DNA from 3 places in the Citrobacter sp. LJND-P06 genome. Region 1 is predicted to be linked to each of the others. Evidence: riboswitches for the same ligand, from Rfam matches in the RefSeq annotation. Region 1 holds a riboswitch; each other region holds the start of a gene.
The links. A riboswitch is a leader RNA that binds a small molecule or an ion and turns the genes downstream of it on or off. The one in region 1 is predicted to bind thiamine pyrophosphate.
Positions count from the first base shown of each region.

Region 2: linked by a shared signal. The riboswitch ahead of thiC (phosphomethylpyrimidine synthase ThiC) and the one ahead of thiM (hydroxyethylthiazole kinase) in region 1 are both predicted to bind thiamine pyrophosphate.
Region 3: linked by a shared signal. The riboswitch ahead of thiB (thiamine ABC transporter substrate binding subunit) and the one ahead of thiM (hydroxyethylthiazole kinase) in region 1 are both predicted to bind thiamine pyrophosphate.

Region 1 covers NZ_CP187317.1:1,628,618-1,631,894, forward strand. The annotation lists gene ACO7SM_RS07790 (YadA C-terminal domain-containing protein) at 1-779, opposite strand, end outside; gene ACO7SM_RS07795 (hypothetical protein) at 1,302-1,448, shown strand; TPP riboswitch at 1,468-1,564, shown strand; gene thiM (hydroxyethylthiazole kinase) at 1,598-2,386, shown strand; gene thiD (bifunctional hydroxymethylpyrimidine kinase/phosphomethylpyrimidine kinase) at 2,383-3,183, shown strand; gene ACO7SM_RS07810 (GntR family transcriptional regulator) at 3,228-3,277, shown strand, end outside.
Region 2 covers NZ_CP187317.1:4,346,619-4,349,895, reverse strand. The annotation lists gene thiC (phosphomethylpyrimidine synthase ThiC) at 1-1,661, opposite strand, end outside; TPP riboswitch at 1,746-1,855, opposite strand; gene rsd (sigma D regulator) at 1,908-2,396, opposite strand; gene nudC (NAD(+) diphosphatase) at 2,494-3,267, shown strand.
Region 3 covers NZ_CP187317.1:3,790,095-3,793,371, forward strand. The annotation lists gene sgrR (HTH-type transcriptional regulator SgrR) at 1-916, shown strand, start outside; TPP riboswitch at 952-1,052, shown strand; gene thiB (thiamine ABC transporter substrate binding subunit) at 1,084-2,067, shown strand; gene thiP (thiamine/thiamine pyrophosphate ABC transporter permease ThiP) at 2,043-3,277, shown strand, end outside.

The DNA of each region.
Region 1 (3,277 bases):
GACGCAATTGCGATCGCTGAAGCTGCGCCGCTACGGGCCTCTTTTTTGTTATTGTCGACTTCATCTTTTAACGAATTGAACTGCGCATTGCTGTTGGCTTGCTGTTGAGCGAAAAACTTTTTCGCATCCTGAAGGTCTTGAGCGACATTTGCCGATTGCTGCGTGGCACTCGCAATCGCCTGGCTATTACTGGCAACTTTCGATTGTGTCGCGGTATCGACTTTCGTCACTGTGGTGGTGACGCCATCGCGCCCGTCTTTGCCATCTTTTGGTTTAGGGGCATCTTCGAGCGCTTTAATGCGGTTGTCTTCGTGAATATTTTGATTCAACAACGCATGATTCACTTGTTGCTGGTCGTCTTTGTTGGTGGTGATTTGCGTTTGCAAATTCTTATCCCCACTTAAGCGGTTAGCCGTTTCACTATCAACAGTACTTTGATCCGCTTTGGTGTTGAATAAAATACCAATTTGATGATTATTCGAGGCAATTTGGCCAGTATGTAAATCGGCTTGGGTTTGAACATCATCCACTTTTTTGTTTACGACAATGACAGCATCTTTCGTACTGTTTAAATCAGCATCAACGGAAGTAATGCGGTCGGTATTATTTTGAATCTGATCCAGATCGTATGTTTTAACCGACTCATCAACCCCTTGAACAGCGATAAAGGTATTTGTACCGTCCATCGTACCGATATAACCAACGCTGGCAGCATGAGCAGAAGAAATGGCGAGGGCGCTAAAAACAACGACAGAAACTGCAGATTTAACAAATTTCATTAAAACATTCCTACGAGAAATTAACATAAGTGTTTTTACTATTATTTTTAAGCGTTGAGACGATCTTTGTCTCTTCCAGACAATATCTTACCGAGAGGTGACTAATTTCCTTTTTTAGTAACGCGAATAAACTATCCAGCAACGTGATAGGTTAAACCTTGACGCAGATCACGCATGGCACGAATAGCTAAAGTTTGGGGGGTGAAAATCTACTGTTATCCAGCTCAATAGAAGATTAGAGAATAAACGTAATGAGTATTGAATTATATTTAATCTAAGAATGAACTGTATGTAACCAAGGTTATTATTTCTTTCTGATACTTTATTTTGTTTTTTCTGATTTGCTATTTTGAATTTTATTGATGATACGTGGTGTTAATATTTTAGATAGAGTGGTTCTATTAGGTGGCTTAAAGTGGGGTAAGTGATATTGATATGTAAAAAATATGCATGATATTAATCACGGATAGTATGCTCCATAACGTCATCGTTACGCTTTAATGAATGCAAGAAGGTGTTTTTTTGGATGAAATATTGACGGTAAAAATGGGCATGATGCGTGCTGGCGTCATTTACCGTTTATGCTTTCTTGCTGACCCTGAAGCAGGGCTGGATATCAGCCTGCCAGCGAGGGCTTGCAATCGCCAACTGCTTTCCTTACTCTGTTAATAATCAAGCGATTTGTACTACTAACGACTCGGGGTGCCCTTCTACGTGAAGGCTGAGAAATACCCGTACCACCTGATCTGGATAATGCCAGCGTAGGGAAGTCTGACACTGCTCGTGTCTCATCTTCTTCACGCGGGCAGGAGCTGAACATGCAGCCTGACCTGCACAGCCGCGCTCTGGCGGCTCATACCTTGCACCAATTTCGAACACTTTCTCCCCTCACGCACTGTATGACGAATGACGTCGTACAAACGTTTACGGCGAACACATTGCTGGCGTTAGGCGCTTCACCTGCCATGGTGATTGAACCTGAAGAAGCGGGCCAGTTTGCCGCCATCGCGAGTGCGCTTCTGATTAATGTCGGAACACTGACACAGGCGCGCGCCCAGGCCATGCGCACGGCGGTGGAGCAGGCGCGTATGGCCAATACCCCCTGGACGCTTGACCCTGTCGCCGTGGGTGGACTCGATTTTCGTCGTCACTTTTGCCTTGCGTTGTTGGCGCTGCAACCTGCCGCTATTCGCGGGAATGCGTCTGAAATTCTTGCGCTTGCCGGAATGTCTGCGGGCGGACGCGGAGTGGATACTACCGATACCGCCGCCTCGGCGTTACCTGCCGCACTTGCCCTGGCGCGTCAGTGCGGAAGCGTCGTGGTGGTGACGGGTGAGGTGGATTACGTGACCGATGGTCAACGCACCGTTTGTGTCACCGGTGGTTCTCCCTTGATGACGCGTGTCGTAGGCACGGGGTGTGCTCTCTCCGCGGTGGTGGCGGCCAGTTGCGCATTGCCGGGGAATACGCTGGACAATGTCGCCTCCGCCTGTAGCTGGATGAAACAAGCGGGTGAAATGGCAACCGCTCGCAGTCAGGGGCCTGGCAGTTTTATTCCCGCTTTTCTTGATGCTCTCTATAACCTGAATGCGGAGGAATGCGCATGAAACGGATAAATGCTTTAACCATTGCGGGCACGGATCCCAGCGGCGGTGCGGGAATTCAGGCCGATCTGAAAACATTCTCGGCACTCGGTGCGTATGGTTGCTCCGTCATTACCGCGCTGGTTGCGCAAAATACGCGCGGCGTTCAGTCGGTCTACCGAATTGAACCCGATTTTGTCGCGGCGCAGCTTGATTCTGTGCTCAACGATGTGCGAATTGATACCACCAAAATAGGTATGCTGGCGGAAACCGATATCGTTGAGGCGGTAGCCGAACGTTTACAGCGCCATCAGGTGAAAAATGTGGTGCTGGATACCGTCATGCTGGCAAAAAGTGGCGATCCGCTGCTTTCGCCTTCCGCCATTGAGACGTTACGAACCCGCTTGTTACCGCAGGTATCGATTATTACGCCGAATTTACCTGAAGCCGCAGCGCTGCTGAACGCTAACCATGCCCAAAGCGAGCAGGAAATGCGGGAGCAAGGTCGTGCGCTGCTGGCGATGGGCTGCGGCGCGGTGCTCATGAAAGGGGGGCATCTGGACGACGCGCAAAGCCCGGACTGGCTGTTTACGCGCGAAGGCGAGGTGCGTTTTACCGCCCCCAGGGTGAACACCAAAAACACCCATGGCACGGGTTGTACGTTGTCGGCGGCGCTGGCGGCGCTGCGTCCTCGTCATCAAAATTGGGCCGAAACAGTGCAGGAGGCAAAAAGCTGGCTTTCTGCGGCGCTGGCTCAGGCAGATACGCTGGAAGTGGGTGAGGGGATTGGGCCAGTACATCATTTCCACGCATGGTGGTAATGGTAGTATACTGGCAACAGACTCGTCTGCCAGGAAAAAGATAAATGGAACAATCGCATACCCGGCTGATTGCGCAACTGAACGAACGAATTTC
Region 2 (3,277 bases), 1.9 Mb from region 1:
TTAAACTGGTCTTCCCAACGGAATTCGAAGCGCGCTTTCGACATGGCGTTATCGCGGATTTGCGCGCCCGGGTGGCCCTTTGCCAGGTCGGCGGCGTGAGCGGCGATCTTGTAGGTGATAAGCCCTTGTTTCACGTCTTCTTTGTTGGGTAAGCCGAGATGTTCTTTCGGGGTGACGTAGCAAAGCATCGCGCAGCCAAACCAGCCAATCATCGCCGCGCCAATCCCGGACGTGAAATGGTCATAACCCGGCGCGATATCCGTAGTCAATGGGCCTAAGGTGTAGAACGGCGCTTCATGACAGTGCTCCAGCTCTTCGGTCATGTTGCGGCGGATCATCTGCATGGGGACATGCCCTGGGCCTTCGATCATCACCTGTACGTCATATTCCCAGGCGATTTTGGTCAGCTCGCCGAGGGTGTGCAGTTCAGCAAACTGCGCTTCGTCGTTGGCGTCACGAACCGAGCCTGGACGCAGGCCATCGCCGAGAGAGAGTGCAACGTCGTAGGCGGCGCAGATTTCGCAAATCTCGCGAAAGTGCTCGTAGAGGAAGTTTTCCTGATGATGGGACAGGCACCATTTCGCCATGATTGAGCCGCCGCGCGAGACAATCCCGGTCAGCCGTTTGGCGGTCATCGGCACGTAGCGCAGCAGCACGCCCGCGTGGATGGTGAAGTAATCCACCCCCTGTTCCGCCTGCTCCAGCAGCGTATCGCGGAAGGCTTCCCAGGTCAGATCTTCGGCGATCCCGTTGACCTTCTCCAGCGCCTGGTAGATCGGCACCGTACCGATCGGCACCGGGCTGTTACGCAGGATCCACTCGCGGGTTTCGTGAATATAGCGGCCCGTTGAAAGGTCCATCACCGTGTCCGCGCCCCAGCGGGTAGACCAGACCAGTTTTTCGACCTCTTCTTCGATGGACGAGGTCACCGCCGAGTTGCCGATATTGGCGTTTACTTTGACCAGGAAGTTGCGACCAATAATCATTGGCTCAGATTCCGGGTGGTTGATGTTGGCAGGGATAATTGCGCGTCCGGCGGCCACTTCATCACGGACAAACTCCGGGGTGATGTTTTCCGGCAGACGTGCGCCAAAGCCTTCACCTGGATGCTGGTGGCGCAACACTTCACTGCGGATACGCTCGCGCCCCATGTTTTCACGGATAGCGATGAATTCCATCTCCGGCGTGACGATCCCCTGGCGTGCATAATGCAATTGCGTGACGCATTTCCCGGCTTTGGCACGTTTCGGCGTGAGCAGACCCGTGAAACGAAGTTCGTCCAGACCGTCATCGGCCAGGCGCTCTTTGGTATAGGCAGAGCTGCGGTCGGTCAGTGCTTCGCTATCGGCGCGGGCGTCAATCCACGGTTGACGCAGTTTTGCCAGACCCTGTTCAACATTAATCGCGATATCAGGATCGCCGTACGGGCCCGAGGTGTCATACACCGGAATGGCTTCGTTTTCTTCGTACTGAGGATGGTCTTTTGTGCCGCCGGTCAACGTCGGGCTAAGCTGGATTTCGCGCATTGGGATGCGGATATCCGCCTGCGAGCCGGTGATATAGATGCGTTTTGAATTCGGAAAGGCGGTGCCTTCCAGCGTATTGATAAAGTGTTGTGCTTGTTCGCGTTGCTGGCGACGGGTTAATTTTGTTGCAGACATAGCTCATTCCAAAAAAAAGTAAGGAGTGGCTTGTCAGACGACGGATGAACCAAAAGAAGGGATCGCCCAGGAGGGCGATACAGCAGCATTTTGACTCTTGTTCCCTTCGCAGGTATTAGCCTGATCAGGTTCCGCGGATCCCGAATTAACGGTCTCAGCCCGTGCTTTCACACTGGGCACTCCGACAAGAAATAGCCCCCGGTAAAGGGGGCGACGAAGATAAGTTACGCGTTAATAGCGTAGAACTCAAGCAGGACGTTTAGTCTTTGCGCTGTCGTGCATCGCGTCAAAGACCAGCATGATCAGCTTGTCTTCAAGGATAAATCGGGATTCCAGCGCTTCGCCGATATCTGATAAAACCTTTTGAAATTCAAGATAGTTATCATGGTCGATGGCCATTTCCAGGCTGGAATCGTAGTAATCCATAATGCATTGCGTATTGGCTTCCAGCAACGGCCAAATTTTCGTTGCGTTTAAAAGCTGCCCGTTACCTTCCAATTTATGGAGAATACGTTCATAAATACTGAAATGTCCGGCGGAAAGGTAATCGACCAGACTTTGACAAAAATCATCCAGCGCTTTTTCGTTTAAGCGCATGTACGATTCTTTGCCAGGCTTAATGCCAACCAAATTGTAGTAAGCCACGAGCAGATGCTTACGTACATGTAGCCAGCGATCAACCAGTTTATTACTTCCTCTGACGTGCTCTGTCAGGTTATCCAGCTGGTTTAACATGATTGACTCCGCAAGTTTAGATTCAAAAAACTGCTCACTCAAAAATGTAAAAATAATGTAAACAACATGCCTGTGAAGCAAAGGTAGCGCAAGAGATATGGATCGTATAATTGAAAAATTAGACAGCGGCTGGTGGATCGTCAGCCATGAGCAAAAAATATGGCTACCTCGCGGAGAACTGCCGCATGGCGAAGCGGCAACGTTCGATCTTGTTGGGCAGCGCGCGCTTCAGATTGGGGAGTGGGAAGGCGAACCCGTCTGGCTGGTACAGCAGCATCGCCGCCATGATATGGGATCCGTACGACAGGTTATCGATCAGGATGTCGGCCTGTTTCAACTGGCCGGGCGGGGTGTGCAACTGACGGAGTTTTACCGTTCGCATAAATTTTGTGGCTACTGCGGTCATTCGATGTACCCGAGTAAAACCGAATGGGCCATGTTGTGCAGTCATTGCCGCGAACGTTATTACCCTCAAATAGCGCCTTGCATTATTGTGGCGATTCGCCGGGAAGATTCCATTTTGCTCGCCCAACATACCCGCCATCGCAATGGTGTGCATACGGTGCTGGCTGGATTTGTTGAAGTGGGAGAAACCCTGGAACAAGCGGTGGCGCGTGAAGTCATGGAAGAAAGCCGTATTAAAGTGAAGAACCTGCGCTATGTCACGTCGCAGCCGTGGCCATTCCCGATGTCGCTCATGACCGCGTTTATGGCGGAGTACGACAGCGGGGAGATTGTTATTGATCCGAAAGAGTTACTGGAAGCGGGGTGGTATCGTTATGACGATCTGCCGCTACTGCCGCCGCCGGGCACGGTTGCACGTCGGTTGATCGAAGATACGGTGGCAATGTGTCGGGCAGAGTACGAGTGACATGATACAC
Region 3 (3,277 bases), 2.2 Mb from region 1:
GGCGATGATCCTGCCGCGGGAATGGGAAACCCTGAACAATTTTTCCAGCCATCCAATAGGCACAGGCCCCTATGCCGTGATGCGCAATACGCGTAATCAACTGAAGATCCACGCCTTTGACGATTACTTTGGCTATCGGGCGCTCATTGACGAGGTGAACGTTTGGGTATTACCGGACATTAGCGAAGAGCCGACGTGCGGCCTGATGCTCGAAGGCACTGTAGAAAGTGAAAAAGCCATTGAGAGTCGTCTTGAAGAGGGCTGTTACTATTTACTCTTTGATGCGCGAACCCATCGCGGCGCCAATCAGCACGTCAGAGAGTGGGTAAGCCACGTACTTTCTCCCACCCATTTGCTTTACCACGCCGATGAGCAGTACCAGCGCCTGTGGTTCCCCGCCTATGGATTACTGCCCCGCTGGCACCATGCCCGACCGGGACACGGTGAAAAACCTGCGGGTCTGGAAACCCTGACGCTGACGTACTATCGCGAGCACATTGAACATCGGGTTATCGCCCAAATCATGAGTGCCCTGCTGGCAGAACATCAGGTTCACCTGAATATTCAGGAGATCGACTACGATCAGTGGCACGCAGGCGAGATCGAAAGCGACATCTGGCTCAACAGCGCCAACTTCACGTTGCCGCTCGATTTCTCACTGTTCGCTCACTTATGCGAAGTGCCTCTGCTGCAAAACTGCATCCCACGAAACTGGAAAGAAGATGCCGCACAGTGGCACGCAGGCGAGATGAATCTGGCCGCCTGGTGTCAACAATTACTCGCAAGCAAAGCGATTGTGCCACTCATTCACCACTGGCTGATCATCCAGGGACAACGCAGTATGCGCGGCTTGCGGATGAACACGCTCGGCTGGTTCGACTTTAAATCGGCGTGGTTTGCCCCACCCGATCCTTAACCCTTTTGATCTCTTCACGTAATCATTACAATGTGCCGTTCTCAACGGGGTGCTGCGCCATACGCGTGGGCTGAGAAAATACCCGTCGAACCTGATCCGGATAACGCCGGCGAAGGGATTTGAGGCTCATGCTCAAGTCCTTTGCCACTCTTTTACTGAGGTGCAAAGTGTTAAAAAAATGTCTTCCTTTACTGGTGCTGTGTGCAGCACCGGCCTTCGCGAAACCGGTGCTGACCGTGTATACCTACGACTCCTTCGCCGCCGACTGGGGCCCCGGCCCCACCATCAAGAAAGCCTTCGAAGCCGACTGCCAGTGCGAACTGAAAATGGTGGCGCTGGAAGATGGCGTCTCATTGCTGAATCGCCTGCGCATGGAAGGGAAGAACAGCAAAGCGGATGTGGTGCTTGGGCTGGACAACAACCTGCTCGACGCCGCCACGCAAACCAACCTGTTTGCGAAAAGCGGTATTGCGCCTGATGCCGTCAACGTACCTGGCGGCTGGCAGAACGAGACGTTTGTCCCCTTCGACTACGGTTACTTCGCGTTTGTTTATGACAAAAACAAGCTGAAAAATCCGCCCAAAAGCCTGAAAGAGCTCGTCGAAAGCGACCAGAAATGGCGCGTGATTTATCAGGATCCACGTACCAGTACGCCGGGTCTTGGGCTGATGTTGTGGATGCAGAAAGTGTATGGCGATAAAGCCCCCGAAGCCTGGCAGAAGCTGGCAGCCAAAACGGTCACCGTCACCAAAGGCTGGAGCGAAGCCTATGGCCTGTTCCTGAAAGGGGAAAGCGACCTGGTGCTGAGCTACACCACCTCTCCGGCGTATCACACTATCGAAGAGAAAAAAGACCATTACGCCGCCGCAAACTTCAGCGAAGGCCACTATTTGCAGGTTGAAGTCGCCGCCCGTACCGCCGCCAGCAAGCAGCCGGAACTGGCAGAGAAATTCCTCAAGTTTATGGTTTCTCCGGCATTCCAGAATGCCATCCCCACCGGCAACTGGATGTACCCTGTCACCCACGTCACTCTGCCCGCCGGGTTTGATCAGTTGACCAAACCGGCCACTACGCTGGAGTTCACTCCTGCTGAAGTGGCATCGCAACGTCAGGCATGGATCAGCGAATGGCAACGCGCCGTCAGCCGTTAATTCCCGGCTGGCTGATACCCGGGCTTTGTGCCGCCACGCTGATGGCGGCAGTTGCCCTGGCGGCATTTCTGGCGCTCTGGCTTAACGCGCCACAGGGACAATGGCTCTCGCTTTGGCAGGACAGCTACCTGTGGCACGTGGTGCGTTTTTCGTTCTGGCAGGCGTTTCTCTCGGCGCTGTTGTCGGTGGTTCCGGCGATTTTCCTTGCCAGAGCGCTTTACCGACGCCGTTTCCCCGGTCGTCTGGCGTTATTACGCTTGTGCGCCATGACCCTGATTCTGCCGGTACTGGTTGCCGTTTTCGGTATTCTCAGCGTCTACGGCCGCCAGGGCTGGCTCGCCACACTCTGGCAAGCTTTCGGGCTGGAGTGGCGTTTCTCGCCTTACGGGTTGCAGGGTATTCTGCTGGCGCACGTCTTTTTTAATCTGCCGATGGCCAGCCGCTTGCTGCTACAGGCGCTGGAAAACATTCCCGGCGAACAGCGACAGCTCGCGGCGCAGTTAGGTATGCGCGGCTGGAATTTCTTCCGCTTTGTGGAGTGGCCGTGGTTACGTCGGCAGATCCCGCCAGTGGCGGCGCTCATTTTTATGCTCTGCTTCGCCAGTTTTGCTACCGTTCTTTCACTTGGCGGCGGCCCCCAGGCCACCACCATTGAGCTGGCGATTTATCAGGCGCTCAGTTACGACTTCGATCCTGCGCGGGCGGCAATACTGGCGTTGATTCAGATGACATGCTGCCTGGCGCTGGTGCTGCTCAGCCAGCGTTTAAGCAAATCCATTGCGCCGGGAACGACGTTGGTGCAAGGCTGGCGCGACCCGGACGATCGCCTGCATAGCCGCCTGAGCGACGCGGCGCTGATTATTCTGGCACTGTTGCTATTGCTGCCTCCGCTATTGGCGGTCATTGTTGACGGTTTCAACCGCCAGTTGCTGGATGTCCTCGCACAACCTGTGCTCTGGCAGGCCCTGTGGACTTCGCTTCGGATCGCTCTGGCCGCGGGGTTGCTGTGCGTGGTTCTGACCATGATGCTGTTGTGGAGCAGTCGCGAACTGCGGGCACGGCAACAGGTGCTGGCAGGCCAAACGCTGGAGTTGAGCGGCATGTTGATTCTTGCCATGCCCGGCATTGTCCTGGCGACAGGCTTTTTTCTGCTGCTGAACAACAGCATCGGTTTGCCGGAATCCGCAGACGGGATTGTGATTTTCACCAA